Regions from separate parts of the Lysinibacillus sp. RS11 genome, predicted to be linked through region 2. Evidence: riboswitches for the same ligand, from Rfam matches in the RefSeq annotation. Region 2 holds a riboswitch; each other region holds the start of a gene.

Region 1 (3,215 bases), 1.4 Mb from region 2:
GGACGATGAAAAAAAGCTGCTGGGCTGTTTCTATACTCGCGCGCCCTACAAAAATTGTCCAACCATTAATAGAAAATGACCAAATATGGGTAGGAAGCGTGCTTGTTGATGGGGCTATAGAAATTAATATGGATACTAAACTAGAAAGTAAAAAAAATCCCGGTAGTAATAGAAGTTTTGCATAATATTTAACTGGGATTTTTGCGCTTAAAATGGTAAAAGCACTCATTACAATAAATGTAATGAGTGAAATTCGTTCATCTCTCATGATAAGCGACAATAATAGTAGTCCTAAGGATAACGTCATTTTTTCTAGCGGATGAACAGACGCTAGCTTATTCAAATAAGCATACTTATCAATGAGTAACATATCGTTTAACCTTCTTTATGTTTGCCGCGCATAAAGCCGATGAAATAGCCGATAAATCCAGCGCCGATAGCAGCTTGTAGAGCGAATAATAAGCTTTCAATTTCACCACTTGGTGGCTCCCAAATGCTTTCAAACCATGGTTCGTAGTCAGCGTTAATTTCACCAATTGCTGCTTCCGCTTGGCCATCAGCACCCTCAAATTCTGCACCCTTTTGGATAAATAGAGGAATGATAGCTAGAAACACAACAATTGCCAAGAGCAGTAAATTTTTTTTCATTTTAGTGTGCCTCCTTAGCTGAGAAAACACGTAATGCTTTTAGTTCGCTCACATTATATTTTTTCAAGAAATTCATAACAATCACTGTTAAAATTCCTTCACTAACCGCGAGCGGAATTTGTGTTAATGCAAAAATACCAGCAAATTTTGTGAATGATGCCATAAATCCTCCTACTTCAGAAGGGAAGGCAAGAGCTAATTGTACAGATGTAACAACATATGTACCTAAGTCACCAAGCATTGCTGCTAAAAAGACAGCTACTGAAAATGATAGCCCCATTTTTTGTGCGCCTTTAAATACAGAGTAAGCAATAATAGGACCAACAATTGCCATAGAAAATGTATTTGCCCCTAATGTTGTAAGCCCGCCATGTGCTAAAAGTAAAGATTGGAATAATAAAACGATTGTCCCAATCACACTCATGGCTAGTGGCCCAAAAAGAACAGTCCCAAGTCCAACTCCTGTCGGATGCGAGCAGCTCCCCGTTACAGAAGGGATTTTTAAGGCTGATAATACAAAGGCGAAGGCACCGGATAAACCTAGTATCATTTTTGTTTCAGGATTTTCATCAATGGTTTTACGAATAGAGCGTAATCCTAAAATAATAAATGGAATCGATAAGACCCACCAAAAAATCGCCCATTCAATCGGCAAAAAGCCCTCCATGATATGCATAGCAAATGCACGATTTGGCACAAGTAAAAATGCCAACAAGAAATAACTAAGCTTCCAATGTGAGAATTTCAAAATCTCTCCTCCTAACATTATATTTTTCGAATGTAGCGTGCGAACGAAATCAATTTCGCCTTGGCGTAATTGCGTCCGGAGGCTTTATTTCCATTCAGGAGGTGTTTTGGTTATATCTGTAAACATCTACCACCATAAGATGGGGTCTCTTCTGAATGAAAATAAAAAGCACTTCTCCGACTTTGGAAAAGTGCATAGCTAAAAGAGGCAAATAAAATTTTAATCTGCTAAGCCGCACACCTATCCTCGTAGGTTGAAACGATCACATATTTTTCGGCAGGTCTCCTGGCTTTAGTTCAACGTTTTATAGGCCTTCCCATCCTTTGGACAGTGACATGATCTATAAAACTCCCTAGTACAGTGGCGGGACCGCGCCGGACTTGAACCGGCTTCCCTTTTAAGCGAAATGGTATACACTTCGCACCGAAAAAGTATGAAGTTGTGAGATTTCACGACAAAGTGTAACATGAATTTCCACATATATGCCATACTTTTTATAAAAATTTTAGAATTAAAGGTCAATGTCGAAAATTCAGATAAATACAGATAGAAATTTCGCGTTTTCTCTGAATTTTTAATAAAAATGTCACAATTTGAGAAAGAAATATTGAAATTTTTAAAAATTAAGATATGATAGAGACAGTTTTCTATTACATAAAAGATACAATTTCATATAAAACATCAATAAGTGCTTGAATATTTTCGAGATAATAGGGAAATCGGTGAAAATCCGATACAGCCCCCGCTACTGTAATAGCTGATGAAATCGCAAATGCCACTAGTGAAAACTTAGGAAGGCGCGAAAGTAAAAGGAAGCTTAAGTCAGGAAACCTGCTTATTGTGATAAATGCATGCAAACTTTTCGGAGGGAGAAGTTGAAGCGAGAGCGAGTACCTGTATATATTCGTTTTAATTTGGCTTCTACAAAACCTTTATTCTTCGTCTAGAGTAAAGGTTTTTTCTTTTTCCTAAAAGCAAATGAGGGGAGAACAACAATGACAACTTGGAATTTAGAGGGGATGAAAACGCATCTTTTTATTTGCAATGGCAGTAGCTGTATGAAAAAAGATGCAGAGGAAATTACACAGGCAATCCGTGATGAAATACAAATGCAAGCGCTTGATCAGGACATACATACGACTAGGACACGCTGTAATGGTAGATGTAAGGATGCATGTGTTGTTATCGCTTATCCTCAGGGGAATTGGTACCGTGTGCCGACTACAGAGCATGCGCGGGCACTCGTACAAGATTTAAATCATGAAGTATTACAAAATGAGCATGTCTTTACACTGCGTGAAGGTTCGTTACAGCGTACAGCACAAACAACAGCCATTAAAGGCATTGAAAAGGTGAAAGAGGGGTAACAAAATGGCGCAAAAAGGAAAGATTTTCGTAGTTGGTTTTGGACCTGGGGATTTTAAACATATTACGACTCGTGCTGTTGAGGCACTTCAACAAAGTGATATGATCATAGGCTACAAAACATATGTTGAGCTTATTCAGGATTTAGTTAGTGCAAAGTCAATTGTTAGTACTGGTATGACAGAAGAAGTTTCACGTGCACAAGAAGCAGTACGCCAAGCAGAGGCAGGAAGTATCGTATCGGTTATATCGAGCGGTGATGCTGGCGTTTATGGCATGGCAGGCTTAGTATATGAAGTTTTAATTGAACTAGGCTGGACGGAAGCAACTGGTGTTGAGGTAGAGATTGTTCCTGGTATTTCTGCTATCAATTCATGTGCAAGTTTACTAGGTGCTCCGATTATGCATGACGCCTGTACGATTAGTTTAAGTGACCACTTAACACCTTGGAATT
Region 2 (3,215 bases):
AAGCCGATAATGTTAGTAAAGCTACTGCTGCTATTAAGCCAATTGACCACTTTCTTTTGAATAACATATTATATTCCTCCTCACTATTTGCTCTTAATGTAGCAAATAAATGTGCAGAAATTGTGGACAGCATTCATATAGGATTCCTAAAACAAAAAGCCCTCTTTAGCATTAAACTAAAGAAGGGCTTACGTTATTTAACAGGAATTATTTTTACTATTTTTTGTAGACGGTATGCAAAAATACCGGCAAATATCGCTAAAATAATATCCTTTGGTAATGGAGGCATCATCCAAAGCCATGCCATCTTATAAGAAAAAGCTTCTGGAGCACTAGCCCATAACTTGTAGGCGAAGTACATCCAATTTGTCCCAAGTAAATAATTAATGGCTGTTGCAATTAAAGCAGCAATTACATAGCTTTTTTTCGTTCCACTGCGCTCTACAATAAGCCCTGCAACATATGCAGCTAATATAAAAGTAACAATAAAACCGAATGTAGGACTTAAAATTTGTCCAAAGCCCCCACTGAAACGTGCAAATACAGGGGCGCCTGCTAAACCTATGCACATATAAACAGTACAAGCGAGTGCACCTTTTCTACTGCCAAGAATAAGTCCTGCTAATATAGCAAAAAATGTTTGTAGCGTGATGGGTACGCCACCAACAACCATAAAAGGTACAAAGGAAGTAATATTAGCGCCAATCATCATCAATGTTGAAAATAGTCCAATATAAGCAATATCTACTGTTCTTAATTTGTGATGCGAGTGTTCCGCTACTGTTGTCATTATTTCACCCCTAATAAGTAATATTGATAATAATAGTGTAAAAAAATAAACATTTTGTGTCAACCTAATATTTTATATAGGTTAACACAAAATGTTTATCCTTCATAATTTGATAAATAATTACTAGTAATAGACTAACTATTAAAATATATGATAGAATCGTCATAATTTTAAAATATCAGATGCAAATGGTGTGACATCTTGTAAAAGTGTCACTTAAAAGGGAAGTCGGTGCAAATCCGACGCATTTAGGCCACTGTTCTAGAATGGGAAGGCAATCATAGGGACATTGATTCGAAGCCAGGAGACCTGCCAATTAGCGAATATCTGTAATGCCCACGAGGATGAAAGCGATTACGGACAATAGTAGAAGGGAATCTTTCTGACTTTGTTTAATCTAGGGTATTTCTATGCGTATTTTGCATGGAATACCCTTTTTTTATCTTCATTAAGTCTATTATTAATGATTAGGAGTTAATAAACAGATGAATAAAAAAATTATGCTACTATCAATGACTCTTCTTTTAGTACTAATCATTTCAATGACAATTGCCATAATGGTTGGATCGGTTTCTGTGACGCCAATTCACGTATGGAAGGTTATCCTTTCCAAAATACCAATTGTACAAAACTCAATCGAGCAAGATTGGAGTCGTTCACAGGAAATTATTATTTGGCAAATACGAGTTCCGCGTGTATTGCTCGCTGCTATTGTTGGAGCAGGGTTGGCAATTGCAGGAGCAGCTATTCAGGCTCTTGTCCGTAATTCAATTGCCGAACCATATATTTTAGGGATATCTTCTGGTGCAACGGTTGGGGCCACAGCTGTCATCATTTTAGGTGCTTTTTCATTTCTTGGCGTTTATGCTCTTTCCGTATCTGCATTTATAGGTTCTCTGACAGCAATGGCGTTAGTTTTCTTCTTAGCATGTGTTGGCGGTAGAGTTTCTGTCTTTCGACTTTTACTTTCAGGGATGGCGGTGTCGTTTATTTTATCTGCTATTTCAAATTTTATATTAATGACGTCGAAGCAAGAGGGCGGAATGAAGGCAGTTATGTTTTGGATGCTAGGAAGCTTAGCGGGTGCGAAGTGGAGTAATCTTTTAATTCCTACAGTTATTTTTATCGTGGTATTTGCCTTGTTATGGCTCCATTATCGAAGCTTAAATTTATTACTTCTTGGGGAAGAAGCAGCGGTTACATTAGGGGTTAACTTACAACAATTTCGAATACAGCTTATCTTATTAGTATCGTTATTAACGGGTGTGCTTGTCGCAGTAAGTGGTTCAATCGGATTTGTTGGCTTAATCATTCCGCATATTGTACGGCTGATCGTAGGTTCAAACCATAAATATGTCATACCGATTAGTGCTTTGTTTGGGGCGATTTTCTTAGTGTGGGCAGATGCACTTGCTCGGATTATAATTGCCCCTGAAGAAATGCCAATTGGAATTATCACAGCTTTTTGTGGAGGGCCGTTTTTCATTTGGCTACTACGTCGTAACAATTATTCTTTCGGTGAAGGGGATTAAAGCATATGACATTAGAGACGAAACAAGTATCTTTCTCCATTTCTGATGAGCGCATATTACATGAAGTAAGTGTACAAATAAAGGAAAAACAATTTGTTGGGTTAATCGGTCCAAATGGTAGTGGGAAGTCAACGCTATTAAAGAATATGTATCGTTTATTAAAACCAGAAAGTGGAACAGTTTTATTAAATGAACAGGATATTTTAAAGCAATCGAGTAAAAGTATTGCGAAAAATTTAGCAGTAGTGAGTCAAGAAACGCCGGTCGTATTCGATTTTACCGTACATGATTTAGTCAGTATGGGAAGAACACCACATAAAAAACTATTTGAGCTTGATCAGGAACGAGATTTTCAAATTGTAAAAAATGCACTAGATCAAACAGGAATTGCTCATTTAGAGAAACGTAGCTTTAGTTCTCTTTCAGGCGGAGAAAAAAAGCGTGTGATGGTTGCCCGTGCCCTCGCTCAGCAAGCACAGATGCTTATTTTAGATGAGCCAACAAATCATCTAGATATTCAGCATCAATTGCAGCTAATGGATCTAATTCAAACCCTACATTTAACAGTTGTTGCGGCAATACATGATTTAAACATTGCAGCTATGTATTGTGATCAAATTTATGTTTTACAGCAAGGGCGAATTGTCAATTTTGGAACACCAGAAGAAGTACTTACACCAGCATTATTACAAGATGTTTTTGGTGTTTACGCTGATATTCAAACACATCCACTTACAGGGAAGCCTTATTTAACGTATGTCTCAGAGCAATTTACGAAGAAAGCTTTAAAACTACATAAATAAAGTACGGTTCTTCGGCAAAACGAGGGGTGATTTCCGTTCCGACTGAGCGCAGATGTTTTTTGTGCGAAAGCGAATAGTTTGGAACAGAAA
Region 3 (3,215 bases), 1.8 Mb from region 2:
ATCGATAGACCACTCGCCCATATCCCATTTAAACCAACTTCCTCTACAACTTTTGCGGAAAGACCGTTATAGGTATCCATTAAAAATTTAAGTGTGTCTGAATATATTTTTTCATTAAAAAATTTTGTTGTTTTTCCGTATATTAGAAACTAATGTTTTGAAATCAAAAAATGGTGTATTGAGAACAATCATAATACTACTTTTCTAGTGTAGTAAATTTAATTATGGGACTCAAAATGAAAAATATGAGATATCGCGTTACCAAGTCTCACCCACCTATGCAAGATAAATCTATTTACATAGAATACAGTAACCTCCATAAGTGGAGAGGACTACACTATCAATACAAAAGAAATGAAAATATCTAACTAAATGAGGTGAGTTTATTGAAAAACGGACTTGGAAAATGGGAACAATGCTTACTTTTAAAACAAAATCCTTTAACAACTAACTGCATGCCAGAATCAATACTTTACAGTCTAGAAAACCTAATCTATTTATTAAATAAGTATGAGTATATTTATGTGAAACATAATAGCGCTGGACAAGGAAGAGCAATTTATAAAGTCTACAAAAGAAAAGATGGACACTATTGTTTTAACGGATTTACCATGCAAGGTGAGGAAATAAGTAAATGTGTAGCAGCAATTGAGGATTTCCACCAAGTTCTACATCCATATGAGAAACAAGGTAGATTAAGCGGAATTTATATTATACAAGAGGGGGTCAAAAGTCTAACCCCTGATGGGAATTCAATATCTATTCGTGTTCATGTTCAAAATCTAAAGGGAAAATGGGTAATTGGTGGGATTTACGGAAGAGTGGCAACTGAGGATCATGGGATTGTCAATTCAAATCGAGGTTCTAAAGCAATATCGATTGAGGAATTATTATCAGGTTATTTGATGATGGATAATACAAAGAAAGATCAAACAATAGATTCTCTAAAAGAGGATTCAATTTTAGTAGCTGAAGTAATAGCATCCCACTTTCCTTGTAGAGAATATGGCATTGATTTTGGAATAAATCTAGAAGGAAAACCTATATTATTCGAAGTAAATACAACGCCAAGCATACGTAGTTTTGCCAAAGTTGATAGGGCGATCTGGAAGAATATTGTTGAGATTAGGAAAATGCAAAATGAAGGCTAAGTTTGAAATGTAGTTATTTTTCATGTTAGTCATCAGCATATTTTTATTCAATAGACATACATCAAAAAATTACTTTCCCTACTATATTTATAGGAAATAAGTTTTAATTGAATCCGTTACTTGTGAACGATTAGGAATTTACCTAGGAAAAATAGATTGTGGTTGAGTAGGCGCGTTATGAATCAATTTTCTATTGGAGAGAAGATTCAGCATGGGCTCAAATTGCCAGCCCTCAGGAACCTAAATTCGCGTACGTTAGATTTATTTGGTTATTCGAAGTGTTAAAAGACTCTTTTACTGGAATTCACTATTTTGGAACGAATGCCAGCAAAGGAATCCCTGGAACAATTTTTCATTTAATTAAATATATTGACACAAAAAACACTTTATCGTAAATTTAAAATAATTGCATAAAAGCATTAGGTGCCCATTGCGGGAGAATAGGGAATAAAGTGAAAAGCTTTAGCGGTCCCACCACTGTAAAAGAGAGTTTCATGGAGAATGCCACTAGCATAGTCTGGGAAGGTTCTATGAAATGTTGAAATTGAGCCAGGAGACCTGCCTAACTGCTGCGTATTATATAGACGATGGAAAAGTCTGTAGTTTATTTGTTATGAAATAAACTACAGGCTTTTTATTTTTTTCTCTAAATCATATCTTCGAGTAATGAGGCAAAAAAGAAAGGGGAAATTTTCATGCAATTATTACAACAGACGATTCAAAACATTCACAGTACTGACCACAAAATGATGGAGCAGGCAAGAGAACGCATAGATGCACTATGCAAGCCTCCTGGAAGTTTGGGAAGACTAGAAACCCTTGCTGTGCAACTATCTGGGATTACAAGAGAACTATTTCCTGCGATTGATAATAAAGCGATTATTGTGTGTGCCGCAGATCATGGTGTTTGTGATGAAGGGGTGACATCTAATCCACAAAATGTGACGGTCTTTCAAACATTAAATTTTCCTAGAGGTGGAACTGGTGTCTGTGCTATCGCAAGAATCACAGATGCTAAAATTGTCACAGTAGACGTTGGCGTAAAAGAAGATATTCCGCATGATGCTGGTGTTATCCTAAAAAAAATTAAATATGGAACGGACAATATGGCAAAAGGTCCTGCCATGTCAAGGGAAGAAGCCATTCAATCTATTGAAGTAGGAATTGAAGTAGCTACCGAAGAAATAGCAAAAGGGGCGAATGTACTCGGGACAGGTGAAATGGGGATTGGAAATACAACACCGAGTGCTGCAATATTATCGGTTCTTCGTGCATGTCATCCGATTGAAGTGACAGGGGTCGGTGCAGGTGTTGGGCCAGGTGGAATCGACCATAAAATAGAAGTTATTCATAATGCTATTACATTAAACAAACCAAATCGTGATGATGCTATTGACATTCTTGCAAAAGTTGGTGGTTTAGAAATAGGTGCTATGGCTGGAGTTGTACTCGCTGCAGCTGCAAATCGCAAGCCTGTTGTGATTGATGGCTTCATTTCTACTATTGCTGCACTTATTGCATACGAACTCGAACCAAAAGTAAAAGACTATATCATTCCTTCTCATGCTTCCGAAGAACCAGGTGCTAAAATTGCTGCTGAAATGCTCGGAGTTGAACCGATGTTGCAGATGAATATGCGATTGGGCGAAGGCTCTGGTGCAGCTTTAGCGTTTCCTATTTTGGACGCAGCATGTTCCATGATGAAAAACATGACAACATTAGAGGAAGCTATTCTGCTGTTAGAAAAGTAATTAAATATTATGAGATTCTAAAAACAAGTTCTTATGAAAGTAGTTACTCAGCAAGCAAAAAGTTTACTTAGGGTAACATACTATTTCTATTAGGATATATTGTTTCTAGGCGCTGCTACACATAAACAAAAGTTATAGTTAAAGGATTTAAAATCTGCTATTGATAAAAAATAAGAGGCTGGGACAGAACTCGATTATTTTGAAAAATAGCGAAAACAGGTAATAACCTTTTCGCTTCAATGAGTAGAGTGTTCCTTCCTAAATCAAAAAAATGTTAGACCGAAATCGATCTAACATTTTTTCTTTCTGTCCC
Region 4 (3,215 bases), 170 kb from region 2:
TTAAATACAAAAAGAAATATATGAAAGCCATCCATTAAAGACGTGGAATGGCTATTTGTTTTGTGAAAATTCTTTCGCTAATAGAGAAATAGTTTATAATATATCAGGCGTGCTGAGTAGGAAAATATAGGTTTATTATTGACCGATAATATGATTTTTTGTGGCTGTTTCACTATTGTATGCCTATTTTTAAGGTCCATCGGCATAACATAGGGTTGATTTCGTCTGTACTGAATGAAGATTAAATGACATACGTCTAAACAAATGTCATTCGCAACTTTTGGTGATGAACATGATGAACCATGTTTAACTGATTGTGGCAGAAAATTACATATTCTAATCAATTAATATTGTTAATCAACATTCCTGACAATTTAGGGAAAAAGGGAGTTAAACAATGAGTATTTATAATTATTTAGTTAAGAAGCCAAACGGTGAGATACTATCAATGGAAACTTATCGAGGAAAAACGCTGTTAATTGTTAATACAGCAAACAAGTGCCGTTTTACATATCAATTTGAAGACTTGCAAAAAATGTATGATAAATATGGGAAGGATAATTTTGTCGTTTTAGGTTTTCCTTGTGATCAATTTGATAACCAAAATCCTGAAGATGGCGAACAAACTACACACCTATGCAAAATCAACTATGGGGTAACATTCCCGATTTTTGAACTCGTGCAGGTAAACGGAGATGCGACACATCCATTATTCAATTATTTAAAGCACGAGATAGACTATCGTGAATTTGGCAAGGCAAGTATGCAGGAAAAAATGTTAGCAGAAGCAATTATCCAAATTGCACCTAGTTTTTTAGACGGTCGTAATATTCGCTGGAACTTTACAAAATTTTTAATAGATACAAATGGTAAAACAGTTGCCCGCTTTGAACCGACAGATTCACAGCTTGATGTTGAGCAAGCTATTGAAAAAATTTTATAAAACTTTGAATCAATACTTGGATCTGTTCTTGATTAAAGAAGTATGCTGATGAAAGTACATATTGTGGAGGGAGGATACGTTTGCAGAGAGCGTTTCACCACAGAATGTGCAGTCAAGTTGAAGGGGCATACTTCAAATGTCTTGAATTTAGATTAGAGAATGATTTTGTATAGCTATGTAGAAATAGGCTTACTGTTGTTCGTATTCATTTGTTTTCCGTTCATTTCAAAGCTATTTTTTCCTATCAATATGTGTTAAACTGCTTTACAAGTGAATTATTTTTGCAAAATAAAGGTGTTAACAAGCATAATTGGGAATTCGGTGAAAGACCGAAGCTGTTTCCGCAACTGTAAGTACAGGAATCATAAAGATATACCTTTGTCGAAATATCGGATGGGCAGGTTTTTATGACTCATAACATGATTGGATGTACAAGCCAGGAGACCGACCTTTATTTGAACGTATAGATGCTCTTCGGAAGCTAGGAGGATATGCGGCAAATACATAGGCTTTGTCGTGTCTATGCGACACTATTTATGCTATTTTCGTCGTCCCTTAGGAGTAGGGGCGACGTTTTTTTATGTATACTCACTATTAGTAAGAATTTTTCACGAAGGAAAGCGGGGACTAGAGTTGAAAAAAGATGCACGTTATTCTTGTTATCCATTTATGCGTGAAAAGGCATCAACAGTAGATTTTGAAATTCGAACAGATAGTCTTACAACACATATGGGTGTCGCTTTAGTAGCAGTAAATAAAGAGACAGTAAGGGTAGTGGCAGATGATTTATTAGCTATTTTGCCAATGGCTTACCATGTTAATGGCTCCGTCCGAGGGAAATTAGCAGTAACTGAAGATGACTTAGCGTGGCTTAGTGATCGTTATGATTTTTATGTTAGTCATGTGAAAGATGAGATTCAGAATTTTGTATTACCACAAGGAACAGAGGCTGCTGCTGCATTACATGTATGTCGTAGTGAGTCGAAAAAATCATACCGTATTTTACACAAAGTTTCTGAGGAACGGGAAGTACCAGCTATTCTGTTTGATTATATAGGATTACTAGCCAATGTATTTTTTGTTATGGCTGTCTATATGAATCAGCGCGCTGGTATTGCTGAAATACCGTTTATTAGTAAGTCATACCCAATGAAAAAGAAAAAGGAGAATCAATGAAATGAAGAAATTGTTTAATCTACAATGGCTTTCTGTATTAATGTTAGCACTCGTATTAGTAGGCTGCGGCACAAAAGAGGATGCTAACAAAGACACTTTTTCTAAGGACGAGCAACAAACTGAGAGCACAAGCTATAAAGTTACGGATGATCGTGGTGTAGAAGTAGCGTTTGATGCAGTACCTAAAACTATTGTTTCATTACAACCAAGTAATACAGAAATTTTGTTTGCCCTAGGTGTTGGTGATAAAATCGTCGGTGCAACAGAGTATGATACGTATCCAGAAGAAGCGCAAAAAATTGAGCGCGTCTCTACTGCTGCAACTTTCAATAGTGAGCGTATTTTAGCGTTAAAGCCAGATGTTGTTATTGCCTATACAACTGGTGGTGATGATGAAAACTTAAATGCTCTAAAAACTCTTGAAGATGCAGGAATTAAAGTTTTTGCTATCAAATCAGCTGCTTCATTTGATGATGTTTACGGGGATATCCAACAAATTGCATCTGTTATGGGGATTGAAGATAAAGGCGAAAAGTTAAACGAAGATATTAAAGCTAAAATTGCGGAAGTCCAGGCAAAAGTCAAAGATGTAAAAGAACCAAAAAATATTTACTTAGAAATTAGTCCAAAGCCAGACATCTATACAGCTGGTTCTGATACATTCCAACAAGAGATTTTAAATGCTGCTAATGTGAAAAATGTATTTGCTGACGTTCAAAGCTGGGCAAAGGTATCTGAGGAAGATGTCATTGCGAAAAATCCAGAAGTCATTTTAACAACAGTAAGCTATGTAGAAAACTCAGTGGGAGAAATTCTTGCACGTGATGGATGGAATTCAATCACAGCCATTCAAAACAAAGCGGTTTATTATATAGATACTGATATTTCGAACCGTCCAGGTCCACGTATTGGTGAAGCTGTTGAGCTAGTAGCAAAAGCAGCATATCCTGAGTTATTTAAATAATCTATATTGAAAAGTATTTTAGAGCTGTCCTTTATCCAGGGCAGCTTTTTTTGATGTTGGTCGAATCTAATGATCATTGTACAGGTGTTTCGCTTCGATGAAGAAGTGCTCGAATAGAACCATACATCACTC

The links. Region 2 has a riboswitch for cobalamin ahead of AB9L17_RS22320 (FecCD family ABC transporter permease). Riboswitches for the same ligand answer to the same signal wherever they lie in the genome.
Region 1: another riboswitch for cobalamin. It lies ahead of AB9L17_RS14905 (energy-coupling factor ABC transporter permease); the one in region 2 lies ahead of AB9L17_RS22320 (FecCD family ABC transporter permease).
Region 3: another riboswitch for cobalamin. It lies ahead of cobT (nicotinate-nucleotide--dimethylbenzimidazole phosphoribosyltransferase); the one in region 2 lies ahead of AB9L17_RS22320 (FecCD family ABC transporter permease).
Region 4: another riboswitch for cobalamin. It lies ahead of AB9L17_RS23170 (hypothetical protein); the one in region 2 lies ahead of AB9L17_RS22320 (FecCD family ABC transporter permease).

The regions. Positions count from the first base shown of each region.
Region 1 covers NZ_CP168124.1:2,896,857-2,900,071, reverse strand. The annotation lists gene cbiQ (cobalt ECF transporter T component CbiQ) at 1-370, opposite strand, end outside; gene AB9L17_RS14910 (energy-coupling factor ABC transporter substrate-binding protein) at 376-648, opposite strand; gene AB9L17_RS14905 (energy-coupling factor ABC transporter permease) at 650-1,396, opposite strand; cobalamin riboswitch at 1,655-1,840, opposite strand; cobalamin riboswitch at 2,066-2,249, shown strand; gene AB9L17_RS14900 ((2Fe-2S) ferredoxin domain-containing protein) at 2,392-2,763, shown strand; gene cobJ (precorrin-3B C(17)-methyltransferase) at 2,768-3,215, shown strand, end outside.
Region 2 covers NZ_CP168124.1:4,325,098-4,328,312, reverse strand. The annotation lists gene AB9L17_RS22330 (YdhK family protein) at 1-67, opposite strand, end outside; gene AB9L17_RS22325 (biotin transporter BioY) at 194-790, opposite strand; cobalamin riboswitch at 963-1,121, shown strand; gene AB9L17_RS22320 (FecCD family ABC transporter permease) at 1,276-2,322, shown strand; gene AB9L17_RS22315 (ABC transporter ATP-binding protein) at 2,328-3,125, shown strand.
Region 3 covers NZ_CP168124.1:1,287,637-1,290,851, forward strand. The annotation lists gene AB9L17_RS06250 (YheC/YheD family protein) at 387-1,151, shown strand; cobalamin riboswitch at 1,556-1,731, shown strand; gene cobT (nicotinate-nucleotide--dimethylbenzimidazole phosphoribosyltransferase) at 1,847-2,902, shown strand.
Region 4 covers NZ_CP168124.1:4,496,810-4,500,024, reverse strand. The annotation lists gene AB9L17_RS23180 (hypothetical protein) at 1-38, shown strand, start outside; gene AB9L17_RS23175 (glutathione peroxidase) at 398-943, shown strand; cobalamin riboswitch at 1,219-1,410, shown strand; gene AB9L17_RS23170 (hypothetical protein) at 1,577-2,119, shown strand; gene AB9L17_RS23165 (ABC transporter substrate-binding protein) at 2,121-3,083, shown strand.